3 regions of the Rhizobium bangladeshense genome follow, and region 3 is predicted to be linked to each of the others. Evidence: predicted binding sites of a transcription regulator. Region 3 holds the regulator's gene; each other region holds the start of a gene.
What was found. Region 3 encodes LexA, which represses DNA repair genes until DNA is damaged. Its sites were predicted from a motif close to TGTTCNNNNTGTGTTCNG; they were not measured.
Positions count from the first base shown of each region.

Region 1: J2J98_RS20460 (helicase-related protein) is a predicted target of LexA. The motif match lies at 3,346-3,363, and genes of this name have one in related genera.
Region 2: uvrA (excinuclease ABC subunit UvrA) is a predicted target of LexA. The motif match lies at 3,867-3,884, and genes of this name have one in related genera.

Region 1 covers NZ_CP071612.1:4,239,459-4,247,104, reverse strand. The annotation lists gene J2J98_RS20460 (helicase-related protein) at 2-3,184, opposite strand; gene J2J98_RS20455 (DUF3309 family protein) at 3,991-4,146, shown strand; gene J2J98_RS20450 (YMGG-like glycine zipper-containing protein) at 4,173-4,430, shown strand; gene J2J98_RS20445 (hypothetical protein) at 4,619-4,777, shown strand; gene phbB (beta-ketoacyl-ACP reductase) at 4,892-5,617, opposite strand; gene J2J98_RS20435 (acetyl-CoA C-acetyltransferase) at 5,687-6,868, opposite strand; gene phaR (polyhydroxyalkanoate synthesis repressor PhaR) at 7,105-7,646, shown strand, end outside.
Region 2 covers NZ_CP071612.1:2,160,793-2,168,438, reverse strand. The annotation lists gene gyrA (DNA gyrase subunit A) at 1-2,202, opposite strand, end outside; gene J2J98_RS10570 (MarC family protein) at 2,441-3,088, shown strand; gene J2J98_RS10565 (single-stranded DNA-binding protein) at 3,210-3,722, opposite strand; gene uvrA (excinuclease ABC subunit UvrA) at 4,007-6,928, shown strand; gene J2J98_RS10555 (GNAT family N-acetyltransferase) at 6,925-7,386, shown strand; gene J2J98_RS10550 (DUF72 domain-containing protein) at 7,410-7,646, shown strand, end outside.
Region 3 covers NZ_CP071612.1:2,036,201-2,043,846, reverse strand. The annotation lists gene kdsA (3-deoxy-8-phosphooctulonate synthase) at 1-471, opposite strand, end outside; gene J2J98_RS09985 (VOC family protein) at 468-1,364, opposite strand; gene lexA (transcriptional repressor LexA) at 1,564-2,283, shown strand; gene J2J98_RS09975 (ComEC/Rec2 family competence protein) at 2,264-4,693, opposite strand; gene gltA (citrate synthase) at 4,984-6,273, shown strand; gene lpxB (lipid-A-disaccharide synthase) at 6,301-7,470, opposite strand; gene J2J98_RS09960 (LpxI family protein) at 7,467-7,646, opposite strand, start outside.

The DNA of each region.
Region 1 (7,646 bases), 2.2 Mb from region 3:
ATTACTTCTTCATCTGTTCCTTGAGGGCTGCGAGCTTGGCGAATGGCGAATCCGGATCGATCGGCTTCTCCTTGCGCGGCGGCTTGGCTTCGAAGCGCAGCGGCTGGGCCCCGCGATTGTTATTGCGGTCGTTACGGTCATTGCGATCGTTACGCTCGCCGCGGTCCTTCCGGTCGCCACGGTCCTGACGATCACCGCGCGGCTGGTCCTTGCGCTCGCCCCTTGCCTGCTGCGGCCTGCCGCCGTCGCGGCCGCCACCGTCCTTGCCGCGGCCGTGGCGGTTGTCGCGCCCGTCGCCGCCGCGATTGCCCTCGCCGCCTTCACCACCGTTCGAACGGCGATTGCGCTCGCCGCGCTCCTGGTTCTGGCCGCCACGGCGTTCGCCATGGCCGCCACGTGCCTGGCGATGATTGTCATTGCGGCCGCCGAGACGCCACAGGAGAACCGGCTTTGGCTCCGCCGGCTCACCAGCTTCCCCGGAAGCGGCAGCCTCTGGCGAAGCGGTTGCCTCGGTCACTTCGGCTGCAGCGTTGCCGTCGTTCGCTTCTGTAGCGGGGACGTCGGCTGCCGTCGAAGCCGCCTCGGCTGCGGATGGCTCGGAAGCAGCCTCTTCCGTCGCTCCGTCGGCATCGTCGTGATCGGCTCTTTCCGCCGCTTCTTCCCCGGGTGTCTCCGCGGAGGCGGTGGGGGCTGAAGCTGCGTCCTGCGCCGCAAGATGGGCCGACGCCTCTTCCGCCTTTACGGCATCGGCGCGATAGCCGAGGCCCTTGAGGATCTCTTCCATGTCCTCGAGCGTCGCCCCGAGAATCGACAGCATCGCCGTCGTCGTCGTGAAACGGCGACCGTCATAGGCGCCCTCCGGACGATTGCTCTGACCGGGCTTCCATTGCAGCAGCGGACGGATGATATCGGCAAGTCGCTCCAGAATGTCGATGCGCACGGCGCGCTTGCCGAGGAAGCGGAAGCCGGCGAGCTTGTAGAACATCCGCTCGAAGCTCGGATCGGTGACGACGGAAGTGCGGCCGGCGGCAAGGATGGGGATGAGATCGCCATAGCCGGGCTTGTCGAGACCGTCGTTCTTCAATGCCCAGAGCAGCGTGATGAGTTCGGCCGGTGCCGGCTTCAGAAGCGCCGGAACGAAGATGTGATAGGCCCCGAACCGCACGCCGTATCGGCGCATGGAGGCGCGAGCCTCCTGATCCAGCGACTTCACTTCCTCGGTGACGTCACGGCGGAAGAGCACGCCAAGATTTTCGACCAGCTGGAAGGCGAGTCCCTTGGCGAGACCCTGCAGGTCTTCGGCGCGCGACAGATCGTCCAGCGGCTTCAATACCGTGCTGATGTGATGATTGACGAAACGTTCGATACGAGCGGCGACGTGATCGCGGGCATTGCCGGTCAACTGCTCGTCGGCGAGCAGGATCACGCGCGGCCGCATGACGTGGTCGCTGCCGGAAAGCCGCGCCACCGGATCGCCGAGCCACCGGATCAATCCATCCGAACCGATCGCCAGATCGCTGTTGCCCGCGGCATGCAGCCGGGCCGCACGGGCCTCGAACTCGAGCGCAAGCGCCTTCTGCGACGCAGCCTGAACCGCCTTGGCATCCGGTCCATCCGTTCCCCCCACCGGGGTAAAACGGAATCCGCTCAACTGCCCTACATGATGTCCTTCAACGAAGACATCGCCATTCACACTGATTTCAGCTTCCAGCATCGCATTCTCTCTCAGGCGCTTCATGAGCACAGATGTCCTGCGATCAACAAAGCGTTTCGTCAACCTTTCATGTAACGCATCGGACAATCGATCTTCGATTTCCCGCGTCTTTTCCTGCCAATGTGTCGGATCGGCCAGCCAGCCGGGCCGATTCGAGACATAGGTCCAGGTCCTTATCTGCGCGATTCGCGCCGAAAGCGTGTCAATTTCTCCGTCAGTTCGATCCGCGCGATGAACCTGCTCCGCGAGAAACTGCTCGTTCACCGTGCCATAGCGCACGAGATCGGAAAAGAGGGTCGAAATAAGATCGGCATGTTGTGCCGGAGTGATACGCCGGTAGTCGGGCAGCGCGCAAGCCTCCCAGAGTTTTTCGACGCGGGCCGGCCTGTCGGCGAGGTCGATCACCTCGGGGTAGCGCGAAAGCTGCTCGAGCGCCTGCTGGTCGACCGCGGGGAGGGCCCGCGTCAGCCCCGGCACGCGCGGCCCTGCCTCGAGACTGGCGCGAAGCGAATGAATCGAGGAGAAGTCCATCTCGGTCGTGCGCCACTGCAGGACTTTGACGTTGTCGAATTCGTGCCCTTCGATGCGCTGCACCAGCTCATCGTCGAAAGGCGAGACCTGCCCGGTGACACCGAAAGTTCCGTCGCGCACGTGCCGCCCCGCACGTCCGGCGATCTGGCCGAGTTCACCCGGATTGAGGTTGCGGAACTGGTAGCCGTCGAATTTTCTGTCCTGGGCGAAAGCGACGTGATCGACATCGAGATTGAGCCCCATGCCGATCGCGTCGGTTGCCACCAGATATTCGACGTCGCCCGCCTGATAGAGCGCCACCTGCGCATTGCGGGTGCGCGGGCTCAGCGCCCCCAGCACGACAGCCGCGCCGCCGCGCTGCCGGCGGATGAGCTCGGCAATGGCATAAACCTCGTCGGCGGAAAAGGCGACAACGGCCGAGCGTTGCGGCAGGCGGGTGATCTTCTTTTGGCCGGCGTAAAGGAGATGCGAAAGCCGCGGTCGCTCGACGATCGTGATCCCCGGCAGGATATGCTGCAGGATCGGCCGCATCGTCGCAGCTCCCAGAAGCAGCGTTTCATCGCGGCCGCGAAGATGCAGGATGCGATCTGTGAAGATATGGCCGCGCTCGAGATCCCCGGCGAGCTGCACCTCGTCGATCGCGACGAAGGCGGCTTTGGTCTCCCGCGGCATCGCTTCGACCGTGCAGACGGAAAAACGCGCATTGGGCGGCGAAATCTTTTCTTCGCCCGTGACCAGCGCCACGTTCTGCAGACCGACCTTCTCCACCACCCGCGTATAGACCTCGCGGGCCAAGAGCCTGAGCGGCAGGCCGATCACGCCGGTCCCGTGTGCGACCATGCGCTCGATGGCATAATGGGTCTTGCCGGTATTGGTTGGTCCGAGCACCGCGGTTACACCGCGCCCACTCAGAATCATCGGCTGCGAAGTCAGAGTCATGGTCCATGCAATTGAGGCAGACCGCCCCAGGAAAAGTTTTGCCATCTCGACGGAGGCACAGAACACATGGACAGCTGCCGCCGCAAACGCAAGGGCAGATTTCAAAATGCGTCGGGGATTACGACCTTTGCGAGTCGTTCTGAAGGTTCGCATCTCCGATTCGGAACAGCGTGAGAACGAATCAGAGACGAATCGCTGACTCTGGCTGATTCAGCTTTTGTTCACGGCTAAGTATTGATTTTGAATCACTTTTTTCTACTAAATGCTGAATCGCGGGACTCTCTCGTTCTCGCATTTTGTCAAAGTGCCGGTTGTCTACCATGCACTTTTTGCCAAGTAAGAATCCGCTGCAAATTAACCCCTCGATCAAATCCGGAACGAATCGGAGACGAATCGCCGACCTTACCGGTTTCACCTTCCGTTCACGGCAAGATCTGGTGGCGGCGTCATGCTCCGCCGCTAGATGAGGGGCGAGCGACAAGGTCTCGCGACTGATGTCTGACGTGGGCGTTAATCTTCCGGCAGCCAAATTCACGCAGCGTCAAGCTCGGCACGCTCGCGCCCTGGGTCCGACCAAAAACGGAACGAACCGCCGACGAATCGGAGACATCGAGACTTTCTGGCTTTGTTCACCGCAACATATTGTACTAAAAGGATTTTTTAACCATACTGACGATTTGTGGGGATGACGGATCGCAAACCATGAATCGCATTGCGTCCTAATTCAGCGCCTAACCGGGAACAAAAATCGCCAATGCGTGTTTCTTGTCCATCCAGATTGCGGATGAAAATGAAGGAAAAACACCATGCTTGGCACGATACTTCTCGTAATCCTCATTCTGCTCTTGATCGGAGCCCTGCCGAATTGGGGTTATAGCCGTGGCTGGGGCTATGGACCTTCTGGCGGTTTGGGGCTAGTTCTCGTCATTATCATTATCCTTGTACTAATGGGCCGCATCTAAAGCCCAACAACCTGGGGAGTTACGACATGATGAAGAAGATTGTTCTTGTTGGCGCGCTCGTGGGCGCTCTCGCATCCTGCACGGCGACCGAGCAGGGCACAGCGATCGGCGCCGGGACCGGTGCGGTCATCGGCGGTGCGGTCACCAACAGCTGGGGTGGTGCCGCGGTCGGCGCAGTTGCCGGCGGTCTGACCGGTGCCCTGATTGGCCAGTCGGTTGAACGCCGCGGCTACTGCATCTATCGCGACCGTTACGGCCGCCGCTACGAGGCCCGTTGCCGCTAACCGGCAGCATCATATCGGACTCCCAACGGGCGCACTGGCGCCCGTTTTTCTTTGTCGCTGACGCGCGTCAACACGGCGTTGACAGTCGGTCGCGAAAGCGGAACCTACCGGCACCCGTCAGACGGGGCCATATTCCTTGACAAGCGCAAGGCAGTCAAACTGCCCGGCCATCTGAAAGGAATGCTTCCATGGCCCAGATTATCCTGAATTTCACCGTCCCCGTTTTCATCGCTTCGGTCTTCCTGACGATGGCGATGCCAACCCTTGCCGGCAAAGATCGCTCACTGCAGAAAGTGCCGGCCACGATTCGGACAAGGCTCAATCAAAACCGCGATCGCCGTTTCTGACTGTCTGAAGAGCATGGGTGCGGTCACCGCTACGGCAGATTGCAAAAGCGCCTCCGACCGGAGGCGCTTTTGTTTTGGTCGGACTAATGATCGCCTTGAAAGTTGCGACGCGCTCTAAACGAAGAATTGCCCGCCATTGGCCGTCAGCGTCGAACCGGTGATGAAGCCGGCATCGTCGGAGACGAGGAAGGTAACGCAACGCGCAATCTCTTCCGGTTCGCCGAGACGACCGACGGGGATCTGCGGAATGATGCGCTCGTTCAGCACTTTCTCCGGCACGGCAAGCACCATCTCCGTTCCGATATAACCTGGGCAGATGGCATTGACGGTGATGTTTTTGGCCGCCCCTTCCTGGGCAAGCGCCTTGGTAAAGCCCAGATCGCCCGCCTTGGCCGCCGAATAGTTCGCCTGACCCATCTGGCCCTTCTGGCCGTTGATCGACGAGATATTGACGATGCGGCCGAAGTTGCGGTCGCGCATGCCGCTCCAGACCTGGTGCGTCATGTTGAATAGGCCGGTCAGGTTGGTGTTGATCACCTCGTGCCACTGCTGAGGCGTCATTTTGTGGAACATCGCGTCGCGGGTGATGCCGGCATTGTTGATGAGGATTTCCACCGGTCCGATCTCGCGCTCGACCCTGATGATCCCCTCACCGCAGGCAGCGTAGTCCGAAACATCCCATTTGAATACCGCAACGCCGGTGACGTCATGGAAGGCTCGGGCCTTCTCCTCATTGCCGGCATAAGTGGCCGCTACCCTGTAGCCGGCATTTTTCAGCGCCATGGATATCGCCGCGCCGATGCCGCGTGTACCTCCAGTGACCAGAGCCACTCTGCTCATGTTCCGCTCCCCCTCTCTGTTTTCGGCCGCTCGTGGCGGCATTTCAATCGATGATGGATCAGGTGCTGTTCAAAGTGCCTCAAAGCACATGGCGACGCCCATGCCGCCGCCAATGCACAGCGTGGCAAGGCCCTTCCTCGCGCCCCGGCGCTTCATCTCGAATAGCAGCGTGTTGAGAATGCGCGCACCGGAGGCGCCGATCGGATGGCCGATCGCGATCGCGCCGCCATTGACGTTGACGATCGAGGGATCCCAACCGAGATCCTTGCTGACAGCGCAAGCCTGCGCCGCAAAGGCCTCGTTGGCCTCGACGAGATCGAGATCGTTCACGGACCAGCCGGCCTTTTCGAGCGCCTTGCGCGACGCCGGAATCGGGCCGGTGCCCATGATCGACGGATCGACGCCCGCCGTTGCCCAGGAGACGATGCGGGCAAGCGGCTGAATGCCGCGCCGGGCCGCTTCCGCCTCGCTCATCAGCACGGCCGCGGCAGCGCCGTCATTGAGGCCGGAGGCATTGGCGGCGGTGACCGTGCCTTCCTTGTCGAAGGCGGGACGGAGTTTCGCCATCGCCTCAAGCGTTGCGCCGTGGCGGATATATTCGTCGGCATCGACGGTCACTTCGCCTTTACGCGTCTGGATAATGTAGGGAATGATCTCGTCGGCAAAACGGCCAGCCTTCTGCGCCGCCTCCGCCTTGTTCTGCGACGCGACGGCGAACTGATCCTGGTCGTCGCGCGACAGTTGCCACTGCCGCGCGATGTTCTCGGCGGTGATGCCCATGTGGTAGCCGTGGAAGGCATCGGTCAGGCCGTCTTTGATCATCGTGTCGACCATCTTCATGTCGCCCATCTTGACGCCGCCGCGCAGATGCGCGGCATGCGGCGCCATCGACATGGATTCCTGACCGCCGGCAACGATGATGTTGGCATCGCCGGTGGCAATCTGCTGCATGCCAAGCGCGACTGCGCGAAGCCCGGAGCCGCAGAGCTGATTGACGCCCCAGGCCGTCGTTTCCTTAGGAAGGCCGGCCTTGATCGCCGCCTGGCGGGCCGGGTTCTGGCCTTCGCCCGCGGCCAGCACCTGGCCGAGGATCACCTCATCAACCTCGCCGGCGTCGACGCCGGCGCGCGCGAGCGCGCCCTTGATGACGGCCGCGCCGAGTTCATGTGCAGGGACCGTTGCAAAAGCGCCGTTGAACGAGCCGACGGCTGTCCGACCTGCACTGGCGATGACGACGGATGAATTGCTCATGGGGAGGCTCCTCGTTTTTCGTCCCACTTACATAAGGGGAAACTGGCAAAGCTTTGAGCACAAGTCAAACGCGAAGACCGGCCGCCGCCATTTTTCGGCGGCAGCCGTCAAGGCCGATTCGTTTGATCTGCTAAAGGTTTGCCGCAACGCACAAAAAGATTGTCACCAGCCTTCTTTTGCGTTTACAGTCTGAAGTGGAGGAATATCCAAATCAGACGGGGGTTCAGGAGACTGATATGGCGAAGAATGAGGGTCAGATAGTCATCAAGAAATACGCCAATCGCCGCCTGTACAATACAGGCACCAGCACCTACGTGACGCTGGAAGATCTGGCGGAAATGGTGAAGAAGGGTGAAGACTTCACCGTCCAGGACGCAAAAAGCGGGGATGACATCACCCATTCGGTGCTGACGCAGATCATCTTCGAGCAGGAATCCAAAACCGGCAACACGCTGCTGCCGATCTCCTTCCTGCGCCAGCTCATCACCTATTACGGCGATCAGATGCAGATGGTCGTGCCGAGCTTTCTCGAACATTCGATGCGCGCCTTTAGCGAACAGCAGGCCCAGATGCGCGAGCAGGTGAACCGCGCCTTTGGCGAGACGCCGCTCGGCAAGAACCTGCAATTGCCGATGCAGATGGTCGAGGACCAGGTTCGCCGCAACACCGAGCTGTTTCAGCAGGCGATGCAGATGTTCTCGCCATTCATGAAGCCGCCCGCGGCGAAGGAAAGCCGCAAGGCCGAGGCTAAGGATATCGACGAGCTGAAGGAACAGCT
Region 2 (7,646 bases), 120 kb from region 3:
GTCGCCCTCGCCGAGATTGATGCCGCGCACACCGATCGAGTTGCGTCCGGCAAAGACGCGTACGTCGTCAACGGAGAAGCGGATGCACTGTCCGAGCGCCGTGGTCAGGAGAACGTCGTCCCGATCGGTGCAAGTCTCTACGGAGAGGATTTCATCACCCTCCTCTTCGAGCTTCATGGCGATCTTGCCGTTGCGGTTGACCTGGACGAAGTCCGACAGCTTGTTGCGACGGACCGTTCCGCGTGTCGTCGAAAACATGACGTCGAGATTGTCCCAGCTCGCCTCGTCCTCGGGCAAAGGCAGGATGGTGGTGATGCGCTCGCCCGGTTCGAGTGGCAGCATGTTGATCAGCGCCTTGCCGCGCGATTGCGGGGTGCCGATCGGCAGACGCCAGACCTTCTCCTTATAGACGATGCCGCGCGAGGAGAAGAACAGGACCGGCGTATGGGTGTTTACCACGAATAGCCGGCTAACAAAATCCTCGTCGCGTGTCGTCATGCCGGAGCGGCCTTTGCCGCCGCGGCGCTGCGCGCGGTAGGTGGCCAGCGGCACGCGCTTGATATAGCCGAGATGCGAGACGGTGACGACCATGTCCTCACGGGCGATCAGATCCTCGTCGTCCATTTCAAGGCCGCCATCGACGATCTCGGTGCGGCGCGGCGTGCCGAACTCGTCGCGGACGGCGCCGAGTTCTTCCTTGACGATGGTCTGGATGCGCACGCGCGAGGAAAGAATATCGAGATAATCCCGAATTTCCTCGCCTATCTTATTGAGTTCATCGCCAATTTCGTCGCGACCGAGTGCGGTCAGGCGGGCAAGGCGCAGCTCGAGAATAGCGCGCGCCTGCTCTTCCGAGAGGTTGTAGGTGAGGTCCTCGTTGATGCGGTGACGGGGATCGTCGATCAGACGGATCAGGCTTTCGACATCTTCAGCCGGCCAGCGGCGCGTCATCAATTCCTCACGCGCCGACTGCGGATCGGGCGCCTGGCGGATGACACGGATGACTTCGTCGATGTTGGCGACGGCGATCGCAAGACCGACCAAAACGTGGGCGCGCTCGCGCGCCTTACGCAGCAGGAATTTCGTTCTCCGGCTAACAACATCCTCGCGGAAGGAGACGAAGGCGCGCAGCATGTCGAGCAGCGTCAGCTGCTCCGGCTTGCCGCCGTTCAGCGCTACCATGTTGCAGCCGAAGGACGTCTGCAGCGGCGTGTAGCGGTAAAGCTGATTGAGGATGACCTCAGCATTGGCGTCGCGCTTCAGCTCGATGACGACGCGATAACCCTGCCGGTCGGATTCGTCGCGCAGATCGGAGATGCCCTCGACGCGCTTTTCGCGCACCAGTTCAGCCATCTTCTCGATCATCGTCGCCTTGTTCACCTGGTAGGGAATTTCGGTGATGATGATCTGCTCGCGGTCGCCGCGCATCGGCTCGATCGTGGCAACGCCACGCATGATGACGGAACCGCGGCCGGTCTCGTAGGCCGAGCGGATGCCGGCGCGACCGAGGATTTTGGCGCCCGTCGGAAAATCGGGGCCGGGAATGATCTGCATCAGTTCCGGCAGCTCGATCGCCGGATCGTTGATCAGCGCGATACAGCCGTCGATGACTTCGGAGAGGTTGTGCGGCGGAATGTTGGTGGCCATGCCGACAGCAATGCCGCCAGCGCCGTTGACGAGCAGGTTCGGGAATTTGGCGGGAACCACGACCGGCTCGGACAGCGTGCCGTCATAGTTGTCGCGGAAGTCGACGGTTTCCTTGTCGAGATCGTCGAGCAGCGAATGGGCCGCCTTCTCCAAGCGGCACTCGGTGTATCGTTCGGCCGCCGGCGGATCGCCGTCAACCGAGCCGAAATTGCCCTGACCGTCAATCAGCGGCAGGCGAAGCGACCAGGGCTGCGCCATGCGGGCGAGCGCATCATAAATCGCGGCATTGCCATGCGGATGGTATTTACCCATCACGTCGCCGGTGACGCGGGCGCATTTGACGTATTTCTTGTTCCAGTCAATGCCGAGCTCGGACATGCCGTAGAGAATGCGCCGGTGCACGGGCTTCAGGCCGTCGCGCACGTCGGGCAGCGCGCGGCTGACGATGACGCTCATGGCGTAATCGAGATACGACCGCTGCATTTCCTCCATGATGGAGATGGGCTCGATGCCTGGCGGGAGCTTCCCGCCGCCGGGGGGTGTTTGCTCAGTCAAAACAGATCACGATCTCTTCTAGAATCACTTGAAGAATTTATAGCGGAAAGCCTGTTCCCGCGCCATTTTCTGAGTGCCTTTTTGAACAGGCTTTTGCGGCTTAAAGAGGGTAAAGCGTGCAGGTTTCGCGGCCGGACCGGGCAAATCCGCCGCTCGCCGTCGCGGGATATTTGCCGAATCGGAACCGGCGCTTCACAATCGTGAAAACCACGCATTCATATGATGTTTCGGAGAGACGATGGCAAGCGCCGACCAGTTGATCAACGCCTTCACGACGCTCATCGTCACCATCGACCCGCCGGGGCTCGCACCGCTCTTCCTCGGGCTGACGATCGGCATGAGCCGCGCCGAGCGCCGGCAGGTGGCGCTGCGCGGCTCGACCATCGCCTTCATCATCCTTGCCGTCTTCGCCCTGTTCGGTGCGGGCGTGCTCGGCGTGCTCGGGATCTCGATCGGCGCCTTCCGCCTAGCCGGCGGGCTCTTGCTCTTCTGGATCGCCTTCGAGATGGTGTTCGAGAAGCGGCAGGACCGTAAGGAAAAGACGACCGAGGTGGCGATCACCAGGGACCATATCGAAAATATCGCCGTCTTTCCCCTCGCCCTGCCGCTGATCGCCGGCCCCGGCGCGATCTCTGCAACCATCCTGCTTTCCGGTACGCTGGAAACCTCGGTCGAAAAAGCCCAACTGATCGGCGTCATCGCCGCCATTCTGCTGCTGACCTTCATGATGTTGCTGATCGCTGAGAGGCTCGACCGTTTCCTCGGCGTCACCGGCCGGGCGATCCTGACCCGCCTGCTCGGCGTCATCCTTGCAGCCCTTGCAGTGCAGTTCGTCGTCGATGGCGCGAAAGCGGCGCTCAATCTCATCAGCGCGACGCCTCGATGAAAACGGCGGCAGATGAACCGGGCGATCCGATTAGTTCATCTGCCTTGCCATCAAAGAAAAAGAGCATGACGCCGCGTGGACATCATGCTCTCAGATGCTCTCATAAAGCCAAGGCGGCCGATCAAAACGGAATATCGTCGTCGAGATCGCGCGAGAAGTTGCCGCCGCCACCGCCGCGGCTCGGCGCTGAGGACAGTGACGGGGCGCCGTAGTCGTCGCCGTAATCGTTATTGCTGCTGCCGCGGCCGCCGCCGAAGCCGGAGCTCGCGCCGCCGCCATCGCCGCGGCCGTCGAGCATCGTCAGCGTCGAATTGAAGCCCTGCAGCACCACTTCCGTCGAGTAGCGGTCCTGGCCCTGCTGGTCCTGCCATTTACGGGTCTGCAGCTGACCTTCGATATAGAGCTTGGCGCCCTTCTTCACATATTGCTCGACAACCTTGCAGAGGCCTTCGTTGAAGACGACGACGGTGTGCCACTCGGTCTTTTCGCGGCGTTCGCCGGAATTGCGGTCACGCCAGGTCTCCGAAGTCGCGATGCGGAGATTGGCGATCGGCCGGCCATCCTGAGTGCGGCGGATTTCGGGGTCTGCACCCACGTTTCCAACCAGAATTACCTTGTTCACGCTACCAGCCATGCTTCTCACCCTGCCTGCCGCCCTGCCCGGCGGCGTTTCAATCGATCGGCGCACCTTAAACCATCACGGACCGCCGATGCGCATGGGCGGCATTTAATCCACATGTTTATCCATCAGAAAGCCGCATGCATCCATCAGGAATTTTGTTCTTTATTTGTTCTAGTTTATCCGTATGATCCTGTCAACAGAATCGAAAACCTTGAGCCACCCAGGATATTCAGCCTCGACTCGCCCGTCGGCATCACTAAATAAGGGCTGTTATCCAGAAAACCAAAGCAGAGACGATGAGCGAACTGAAGACGATCTCCATCCGCGGCGCGCGCGAGCACAATCTGAAGAGCATCGATCTCGATCTGCCGCGCAACAAGTTGATCGTCATGACCGGGCTTTCAGGTTCCGGCAAATCTTCGCTTGCCTTCGACACCATCTATGCCGAGGGCCAGCGGCGCTATGTCGAGAGCCTGTCGGCCTATGCCCGGCAATTCCTCGAAATGATGCAGAAGCCCGACGTCGACCAGATCGACGGGCTGTCGCCTGCCATTTCGATCGAGCAGAAGACAACCTCGCGCAACCCGCGCTCGACGGTCGGCACCGTCACCGAGATCTACGACTATATGCGCCTGCTCTTTGCCCGCGTCGGCGTTCCCTATTCTCCGGCGACAGGCCTGCCGATCGAGAGCCAGACCGTCAGCCAGATGGTCGATCGCATCCTCGCTTTCGGCGAAGGCACCCGTCTTTATATTCTTGCGCCGCTCGTGCGCGGGCGCAAGGGCGAATACAAGAAGGAACTGGCGGAGCTGATGAAGAAGGGCTTCCAGCGCGTCAAGGTCGACGGCCAGTTCTACGAGATCGCCGAGGCGCCTGTTCTCGACAAGAAATACAAGCATGACATCGACGTGGTGGTCGACCGCATCGTCGTGCGCCCGGATGTGTCGGCACGACTGGCCGACAGCCTGGAAACCTGCCTGAAGCTCGCCGATGGCCTGGCGATCGCCGAATTCGCCGACAAGCCGCTGCCGCCAGAAGAGACCTCGGCCGGCGGTTCGGCCAACAAGTCGCTGAACGAGACGCATGAGCGCGTGCTGTTTTCGGAAAAATTCGCCTGCCCAGTCTCGGGCTTCACGATCCCGGAAATCGAACCCAGGCTCTTCTCCTTCAACAATCCCTTCGGCGCCTGCCCCACCTGCGACGGTCTCGGCGCCCAGCAGAAGATCGACCCCGACCTGATCGTGCCCGAACCGGAGCGGACGCTACGCGACGGTGCGATCGCGCCCTGGGCCAAGTCGACCTCACCCTATTACAACCAGACGCTGGAAGCGCTTGGCAAACATTACGGCTTCAAGCTCGGCACCCGCTGGAACGACCTGTCCGACCAGGCCAAGGATGTCATCCTCAACGGCACCGACGACAAGATCGAGTTCCACTACGCCGACGGCGCCCGCTCCTATACGACGCACAAGAATTTCGAGGGCATCATCACCAACCTCGAGCGCCGCTGGAAGGAAACCGATTCTGCCTGGGCGCGCGAGGATATCGAGCGCTTCATGTCGGCCGCCCCCTGCCCGGCCTGCAACGGCTTCCGCCTGAAGCCGGAGGCTCTGGCGGTGAAGATCAACAAGCTGCATATCGGTGAAGTGACGGGTATGTCGATCCGCGTCGCGCGCGACTGGTTCGAGGTGCTGCCGGCGACGTTCAACGCCAAGCAGAACGAGATCGCCGTCCGCATCCTGAAGGAAATTCGCGATCGGCTGCGCTTCCTCAACGATGTCGGCCTGGAATATCTGAGCCTGTCGCGCAATTCCGGCACGCTGTCGGGTGGCGAGAGCCAGCGCATCCGGCTCGCTTCGCAGATCGGTTCGGGACTAACGGGCGTGCTCTACGTGCTCGACGAGCCGTCGATCGGCCTGCATCAGCGCGACAATGCCCGACTGCTCGACACGCTGAAGCACCTGCGCGATATCGGCAACACCGTCATCGTCGTCGAACATGACGAGGATGCGATCCTGACGGCCGACGACGTGGTCGACATTGGTCCGGCCGCCGGCATCCATGGCGGCCAAGTCATCGCCCATGGCACGCCGCAGGATATCATGGACAATCCGAAGTCGCTGACCGGCAAATATCTCTCAGGCGAACTCGGCGTTCCCGTTCCCGAGCAGCGCCGCAAGCCGAAGAAGGGGCGCGAGATCAAGGTGATCGGCGCACGCGGCAACAATCTGAAGAACGTCACGGCATCGATCCCGCTTGGCGTCTTCACGGCGGTGACCGGCGTTTCCGGCGGCGGCAAGTCCACCTTCTTGATCGAGACGCTCTATAAATCGGCGGCGCGCCGCGTCATGGGCGCGCGCGAAATTCCGGCTGATCACGACCGTATCGACGGTTTCGAGCATATCGACAAAGTGATCGATATCGACCAATCGCCGATCGGCCGCACACCGCGCTCGAATCCGGCGACCTATACCGGCGCCTTCACACCCATCCGCGACTGGTTCGCCGGCCTGCCGGAAGCCAAGGCGCGCGGTTACCAGCCGGGCCGCTTCTCCTTCAATGTCAAGGGCGGTCGCTGCGAGGCGTGCCAGGGCGACGGCGTCATCAAGATCGAGATGCACTTCCTGCCCGATGTCTACGTCACATGCGACGTCTGCCACGGCAAGCGCTATAACAGGGAGACGCTCGACGTCACCTTCAAGCAGAAATCGATCGCCGACGTGCTCGACATGACGGTGGAGGAAGGCGTCGACTTCTTTGCGGCGGTACCCGCCGTGCGCGACAAGCTGCAATCGCTGAAGGATGTCGGCCTCGGCTACATCAAGGTCGGCCAGCAGGCCAATACGCTTTCGGGCGGCGAAGCGCAACGCGTCAAACTTGCCAAGGAGCTGTCGAAGCGCTCGACCGGACGCACGCTCTATATTCTCGACGAACCAACGACCGGCCTGCATTTCCACGACGTCGCCAAGCTGCTCGAAATGCTGCATGAACTGGTCAATCAGGGTAATTCCGTGGTGGTGATCGAGCACAATCTCGAAGTCATCAAGACGGCCGACTGGGTGCTCGATTTCGGCCCCGAGGGCGGTGATGGCGGCGGCGAAATCGTGGCCGTCGGCACGCCTGAGGCGATCGTCAGGGAAAAGCGTTCCTATACCGGCCAGTTCCTGAGGGAATTGCTGGAGCGTCGGCCGGCCAAGAAGGCGGTTGCGGCGGAATGACGATGAGGCTGGCGTCGCCCGGCGATCTTGAAACGATCGCGGCGCTGACGGCAGCCGCCTATCGGCCCTATACCGAACTTTTCGGCGCTCCGCCGATCCCTGTGACGGAGGACTACGGGCCGCGAATCCAACGCGGCGAGGTGTGGTTGCGGGAGGCCGGCGGCGAAGCGGCAGGCCTTGTCGTCGTCGAGCGACATCGCGATCACCTCATGTCGTTCAGCATCGCCGTCTCGCCGGCCTTTCAGGGGGCCGGGCATGGATTGGCGATGCTCAACTGGCTGGAGGGCAAGGCACTGGAGTGGGCACAGCCGGAGATCCGACTTTATACGAACGCGCTTATGGAACGGAACATCGCGCTCTACAGCGCCTTCGGCTTTCAGGAAACGGGTCGCCGGCCGAACCCTTATCGGCCAGGATGGGTTCTCGTCGACATGACGAAAGAGATCGTTGCGGCCTGAGCGGCTGCCAAAGGGAGGACGACATGACGAAATCCGGCACTATCCGCACCGGCATCGGCGGCTGGACCTTCGAGCCCTGGCGCGGGCATTTCTTTCCGGCCGAGCTCAAACAGAAGGAAGAGCTTCATTATGCCAGCCGCCAATTGAAGGTCATCGAGGTTAACGGCACCTATTACAGCACGCAAAAGCCCGCCGTCTTTGCCAAATGGGCGGCCGATGTGCCCGATGGTTTTATCTTTTCGCTGAAGGCGACCCGTTTC
Region 3 (7,646 bases):
GTTCTTCATGTCCCAGGGTGCGAGGAACTGGCCCTTCTTGACATTGACGGCGCGGCCGGTCCTGGCGGCGGCGATCAGAAGGTCGGTCTGGCGGCAGAGGAAAGCCGGGATCTGCAGGACATCGACGATCTTTGCCACCTCCGCGCATTGCTCGGCGGTGTGGACGTCGGTCAAGACGGGAAAGCCGAATTCCTTTTTCAGATCGGCAAAGACCTCCATGCCCTTCTCCAAGCCGATGCCGCGCTCGGCCGAGAGGGAGGTGCGGTTCGCCTTGTCGAAAGAGCTCTTGTAGACGAGGCCTATGCCGAGCTTGCCGCAAAGCTCTTTCAGCGTGCCGGCCACCATGAAGGCATGATCGCGGCTTTCCATCTGGCAGGGGCCGGCGATCAGCGACAGGCGGCCTGTATTGGAAAAGGTGACTTGACCATCGCCTTCGCCGATCTTGACTTCGGAATTCGTATCGGAGCTCATCGTGGTTCCTCGAAGGCAAAGAGCGTGCCCTGGCCGGGCGCGGGCTTCACCAGAATGCGGTTGTTCTTACGCGTATACGTCACCCCGTTAGCAGCCAAATGCGCTTCTGTCACGGCAAGATCGGCGACATTGAAGAGGATTGCCCGGCCGCGCAGTCCTCGCTCGGCGGGTGAGACCGCGGTCTCGAAATAGGCCTCCAGCCCCTCCGGCGTCACCAGGCTGATCCTCGCATTCGAGGCCGCGATATTGACGCCAAACCCGGTTTTCTCGGCTGCCGATTGCGCTGCGGCAAGGCCGACGAAGGCGGCGAAAGCCGCCGGCTCCGGTGCGCAGAGCGCCACCTCAGCAATGCCGGTGACGCCATTGTCATGCCTTTCCAGCGAACCGCGATCGGCCGGCAACGGGTTGACGCGCTCGACGGCAAAGAGAAGCAGATCGGGCGCGCGGAGATCGCCGGCAAAAGCCAGTCTGAAGCTCCCGATGCTCTCGGAACCATCCGGCATTTTCATAGTCCGACTAAACTCCAGCATCTTGCCGGCGCTCGATCCCTTGTCGATGAAACTCTTATGATCGAGCCCGCAATCCCCGGTGCCGAAGGCTATCGCCGAAAGCCCCTCCTCGCCGCAGCGGAAGCGAAAGGCCTGGTTGCGGGCGGTAAAGACGTTACCCTGCCGCGCCGATAGCTCGCTCTCCTCGACGCTCGCTACACCGAGCGGCTCCAGATAGGTCTTGTCGGCAAAGAATACGCAGGCATTCTCCGTGCCGAAGGGGTGGCGCGCATCGGCGGCAACGGTGAAGCCGAGTTTCCCGAGCCTCTCGCGCGCCAGGTCTATATTGACGACAGGCAACACGACATGATCCAGCGGGTGCGGCTTGGCGGAATGGTCTTTCATAATGTCCCTCTCCCTGAAATGGCATGAGATGTGCGACGGCACGCGGTCAATTCAAGGCTTGCGCGCCAAATCCGGCGAATGAAAATAAAAATCTCAACGAGTTGACGGGAAGTTTTACGGAAATTTAGCTACTTGCAGAACACATATGGAACATATAGTGTCTGTTCTGGATTTGTTTCAATCACGGGGTCTGACGTCGATGCTCACGCGCAAACAACAGGAGCTTCTCCTTTTCATTCATGAGCGCATGAAGGAATCCGGCGTTCCTCCCTCTTTCGACGAAATGAAGGATGCTCTGGACCTCGCCTCAAAATCAGGCATCCACCGCCTGATCACGGCGCTAGAGGAACGCGGCTTCATTCGCCGCCTACCGAACCGCGCCCGAGCGCTCGAAGTGATCAAGCTTCCAGAGGCCTATAGCCCCAGTCTTCAACCGCGCCGCGGTTTTTCGCCGAGCGTCATCGAGGGCAGCCTCGGCAAGCCCCAGCCGGTCGCCGCCCCTGCTGCGGCAAAGGCGGTCGCAGACAACGGCAACTCCGTCTCCGTGCCGGTCATGGGACGTATCGCCGCCGGCGTTCCGATTTCGGCGATCCAGAACAACACGCACGACATCGTCGTTCCCGCCGATATGCTTGGCTCCGGTGAGCACTACGCGCTGGAGGTCAAGGGCGATTCGATGATCGACGCCGGCATCTTCGACGGCGATACCGTGATCATCCGTAACGGCAGCACTGCAAGTCCCGGCGATATCGTCGTTGCCCTCGTCGACGACGAGGAAGCAACGCTGAAGCGTTTCCGCCGCAAGGGCGCATCGATCGCCCTGGAAGCCGCCAACCCGGCCTATGAGACCCGCATCTTCGGACCCGACCGCGTCAAGGTGCAGGGCAAGCTGGTCGGCCTCATCCGCCGCTATCACTGACGCTGGACGGGCCGGAATCGGTAAAACTGTTGCTGCGCCAATCATAGGCGCGGTGGCGCATCCATGGCCGCGATAATGCATCGAAGGCCGTCGCGACCTCGAGGCCGCTCTCAGTGAAACGCAATTCGACCGAACCGGTCCTGCGCAGCGTTTCGCCGGTAAACAGCGCCGCACCCGAGCGGCAGCTGGCGAAGCGCAGGCGTACAGACGTCACGACAATATCGCCGGCATCGCAAGCGGGGCCGAGATAGGCGGCATTTTCGATGACGGTCACGATATGACCGTTTGCAAGCTTGGCTATGCACCAGGCTTTCCTGAGGCAGGAAAAGCTTTCCGCCTCAGCGCCGGCCGCGGCCGCCTGCATCGCGATCTTCGCTTCGTTCTGCTGCTCGCGGGAAAGCCTGAGGCGCCTCTCCTTATCCTCCGGGATCGCAGGACTATCCAGCATCCTCGGCGGATTATGCACCGTCAGAACGAGCGCCCTCTGCCACTGATCGAAGATGAAATCCGGCGGCCTTTCGCGATTGGAGGCCATTGCTGCCGGCGTGACGACCGCGACGAGCGCGCCGTCTTCCGAAATCACCAGATCCGCCGGCCGGGATGCCGGCAGAACCACTACTGCAAGCGTCGAGACGGCGATGAGAGCGGTGCCGACCTGGCGCAGCCGCGTCCGCAGCAAGGTCATCAGCAGGAAACCTGCCACGGCCAGCGTGAAATACCAGCTGGGCAATCGACCGACGCCGATATTCCCGCCCCAACCGGATATCGTCTTTGCCACCACGATCACCAGATCGAGGCCGAATCCGACCACCTTCCAAGGCAATATATCAAGCCCGAAAGGCATGAGCAGCATCGCCAACAACCCGGCCGGCATGACGATGAAGGAGATGATCGGCATGGTCGCGAGGTTTGCCGGGAGACCATAGGCCGTCAGGCGATGAAAATGCTCGATCGAAAACAGCGCCGTGGAAAAGCCGCCGATCAGCGAAGTCAGGAAAACGCCGCTGAAAAAGCGTGCGACCGCAGCGGCCAGCAGCAGGGCCGGCATTTTCGGCAGGGCGCTTTCGCCGACGCGCCGTTCCTTCCACAGCTGATAAGCCGATACCAGCGCCAGCGTCGCGGCAAAGGACATTTGAAAACTCGGGCCCAGGACTTCGGAAGGTGAGATCGCAATGATAACAAGCGCGGAAAGAGCGACGTTGCGCAGGCTAATCGACGGCCGGTCGAAGAAGACAGCAATCAGCATAATGGCCATCATGATGAAGGCGCGCTCTGCCGAGACGGCGAAACCCGAGATCAGAAAATAGGCCGTGACGGCGATGAGCGCTCCGGCGGCGGCGAATTTCTTGGTCGGATAGGCCTGAGCGACACCGGGAAAGAGGCTGAGCAGCATCCTAAAGCCGACGAAGAAGATGCCGGCCGACAGAGCCATGTTGAGGCCTGATATAGCGATAATATGGGCAAGGCCTGACTGGCGCAGCGCGTCCGTCGTCTCGTTCGAAATCGCGCGCCGCTCGTCGGTCACGAGAGCGGCGGCAAATGCGCCTGTGTCGCCAGGCAGGATCGAGCGTATGCGATCGCCGATGCCGCTACGCAGCCTATAGAGCCACTCGAGCAGGGCATCGGAACTCCATCTCGCCTCCGGCGGCGCCGCCTGCGCTTCGAGCTTCGTCGGCGCGCCGTAGAAGAAGCCGTTCGCACCGACGCCATCGAAATAAGCCCCGAAGGAAAAATCGTTGAGCTCGGGCAGCGCCGGGCCTGCCGGCGGCGTCAGCCGTGCCCTGCCGGTGATGATATCACCGATCTCGAAAGGCACATCGGCGCCGCGGGCGATGACGGTTACCCGCCTCGGCGGCCGCTTCACCTCCGGCTCGGCGGTGCCTGTGAGGGCAAGAATATAGCGCCATCGCCCGCGATCGTCGCCTTCGCGCCGCTCGACGCGGCCTGTCACCGTCGTCGTCACCGATGAATCGAGCATGACGGTGGAGACCCGCCAGCTCTCGAACTGAGCGCAGAGCATGCCGCACACCATAAGCGCCAGCGTCAGAAGCATTGTCTGCAACACCGGCCGTGCGCAGCCCGCGACGAAAACCGCAACCGTCAACGTCAACAGGCCGAGCAGCGATGGAACGACCGGAATATCTGTCGCCGCCAGAAACCAGAAGGCGGAGCCGGCGCCGAGGAGAACCGGCGAGAATAAAAGCAGGCGGCCGTAGTCCACCTCCTCGCTCAGCATGCGAACGCCGGCACGCGATAATCGGGTGATTGCGGCCGTCAGCCGGTGTCGTAAAGGTACCGAGGACTGGGTCGTTGCCGGCCGCGTCCCAGCGGCAGGCGTATGAAAGGGCGTGGGATCGGCTGGGCCGACGCCCGCCTTCGGCCGCAATTCGGCTATCGTCATTTCCTGCATGCGCCGCCCGAGGTCATTCCGCCCAGCCCCCAGAATGCAACCTTAACGCAAATCCGGCAAGAATAATCGATTGAAATATGTGGGAAAATCGTAAGCGGCAAAAGGTCAGTCGAATCATCGGCTTCCGCTATGCGTGCGGCTCATCGCTGCAGTGCCTAAAAGGTGTTGCCGCAATGCACAAAATGCCGTCACGGTAACTTGGCATTAGCGTCCCGATCATATAGCTATCGGAAAGGACGCTTAACCCCTATGGCGCTTTTATGGCGCCACCGACATTTCGGAGGATCAGCATGACGGATCAAAGCGCTACAATAAAAATCGGTGACAAATCAGTCGACCTTGCCGTTAAAAGCGGCACGATCGGCCCGAGCGTCATCGATATCGGTGCCCTCTACAAGAACACCGCCTCCTTCACCTACGATCCGGGCTTCACTTCGACCGCATCCTGTGAATCGAAAATCACCTATATCGACGGCGACGAGGGTGTCCTGCTGCACCGCGGTTATCCGATCGAACAGCTCGCCGAGCATGGCGACTTCCTCGAGGTCTGCTACCTCCTGCTCTACGGCGAACTGCCGACCGCTGCGCAAAAGAAGGATTTCGACTATCGCGTCACGCACCACACGATGGTGCATGAACAGATGACCCGCTTCTTCACCGGCTTCCGCCGCGACGCGCATCCGATGGCCGTCATGTGCGGCTGCGTCGGCGCGCTGTCGGCCTTCTATCACGACTCGACTGATATCACCGATCCGCACCAGCGCATGGTCGCCAGCCTGCGGATGATTGCCAAGATGCCGACGCTTGCCGCCATGGCCTACAAGTACCATATCGGCCAGCCCTTCGTTTACCCGAAGAACGACCTCGATTACGCGTCGAACTTCCTGCGCATGTGCTTTGCTGTTCCCTGCGAGGAATATGTTGTCAATCCGGTGCTTGCCCGCGCGATGGACCGCATCTTCATTCTGCATGCCGATCACGAACAGAACGCCTCGACCTCGACCGTCCGTCTCGCCGGTTCGTCGGGCGCCAACCCGTTCGCCTGCATCGCCGCCGGCATCGCCTGCCTCTGGGGCCCCGCTCACGGCGGCGCCAACGAAGCGGCGCTCAACATGCTGACGGAAATCGGCTCGGTCGACCACATTCCGGAATACATCGCCCGCGCCAAGGACAAGAACGATCCGTTCCGCCTGATGGGCTTCGGTCACCGCGTCTACAAGAATTACGATCCGCGCGCCAAGATCATGCAGAAGACGACGCATGAAGTGCTCGGCGAACTCGGCATCAAGGACGATCCGCTGCTCGAAGTGGCGATGGAGCTGGAGCGCATCGCGCTCACTGACGAATATTTCATCGAGAAGAAGCTCTACCCGAATATCGACTTCTATTCCGGCATCACGCTGAAGGCGCTGGGCTTCCCCACGACCATGTTCACCGTGCTCTTCGCGCTTGCCCGCACCGTCGGCTGGATTGCCCAGTGGAACGAGATGATCGAGGATCCGGAACAGCGCATCGGCCGTCCGCGCCAGCTCTATGTCGGCGAACCGAAGCGCGACTACATCCCGGTTTCGAAGCGCTGATCGCTTCAGGACTCAAAAAAAACCCGGTCAGGAATGGCCGGGTTTTTTCTTTTTCAATACGTCGAGAAGGATTTCGGCGGCGTGTTCGCCCGGCGGCTTTTCCGTCTGCATGCGCTGCCAGATGAGCTCGTAGCCTTCCTTCATCGCCTTGAGCTGAAAGGTGTCAGCCGACAGCCTTTCCATCCACCGTGCAAGGCTTGCGCCGCGAACGATGTCGTTCAGATATTCCGGCACGACCGGATAATCGGCGATCAGGTTCGGCAGCGCGCCGGTCCAGGTCTTGATGCCCGATGTCAGCATGCGCATGATCCAGTCGACCTTGTAGGCGGAGACGACGGGAACATCGGCTAGGGCAAGTTCAAGAATAACGGTTCCGGACGCCGCCATGGCTGCATCGGCCTCGGCAAAGGCTTTCCATTTTGCTTCCGCGCCGATGACGATCTCCGGCTTTACCGCCCATCCCGCCGTCATTTTCCGGACAAGCGCCTCCTTGTGCGTCACCGTCGGCAGAACGAACCGTGTCGGCCCGTTGCGGGTGACAAGTTCGTTCGTTGCGACCTCGAAATAAGGCAGAAGCTTCTGTATTTCGGAGGAGCGTGAGCCGGGAAGAAGCAGGATCGTGCCGGTGCCGGGTCGCCTTCCCACGCGCAGGCGGCGCGTCTCCTGCAGCGCTGGGTCGGCGACCAGACGATGCCCGACATAGGTTGTGGCGGGGCCATTCAGGCGCTGCATCGTTGCCGGTTCAAATGGCAGGACGGCAAGCACGTGATCGACATAGCCGAGCATACGCTTGGCCCGATATTCCTTCCAGGCCCAGACACTCGGGCAGACGTAATTAACGACAGGAAGGTCGGGCAGCGCGGTGCGCACGCGCTTGGCGACACGATGGGTGAAGTCGGGGCTGTCGATGATGAGAAGGATATCCGGCTTTGCGGCGATGATCTCCGCCGTTGTTCGACGGATCAGGCCAAACAGCCTTGGCAGCCGCGTCAGCACCTGCGTGATGCCCATGATCGACAGCTCGGAGAAATCGAATAGGGAACGCAGTCCTTCCGCCTGCAGCCCCTCGCCGCCGACACCGACGAGTTCCACCGGTCCGGCATGAATGCGCTTGAGCGCGGCGATGAGATCGGCGCCAAGCAGATCACCCGACACCTCCCCGGCAATGACGGCAATCTTCAGGGGCGCCCCACTCATTCCAGCCCCCATGCCGGTAAGCCGCGATCAATGCCGCAAACGAAAAGGCGGGCCTCATCGGCGGCGCTGATGACTGCGGCCCGATCGAGCACCAGCGAACGGCCGGCCTCGACGGCGATGCCGGCAAGGCCGGCTTTCGCGGCGTTCAGGATTGTGGAAACACCGATCGCCGGGAG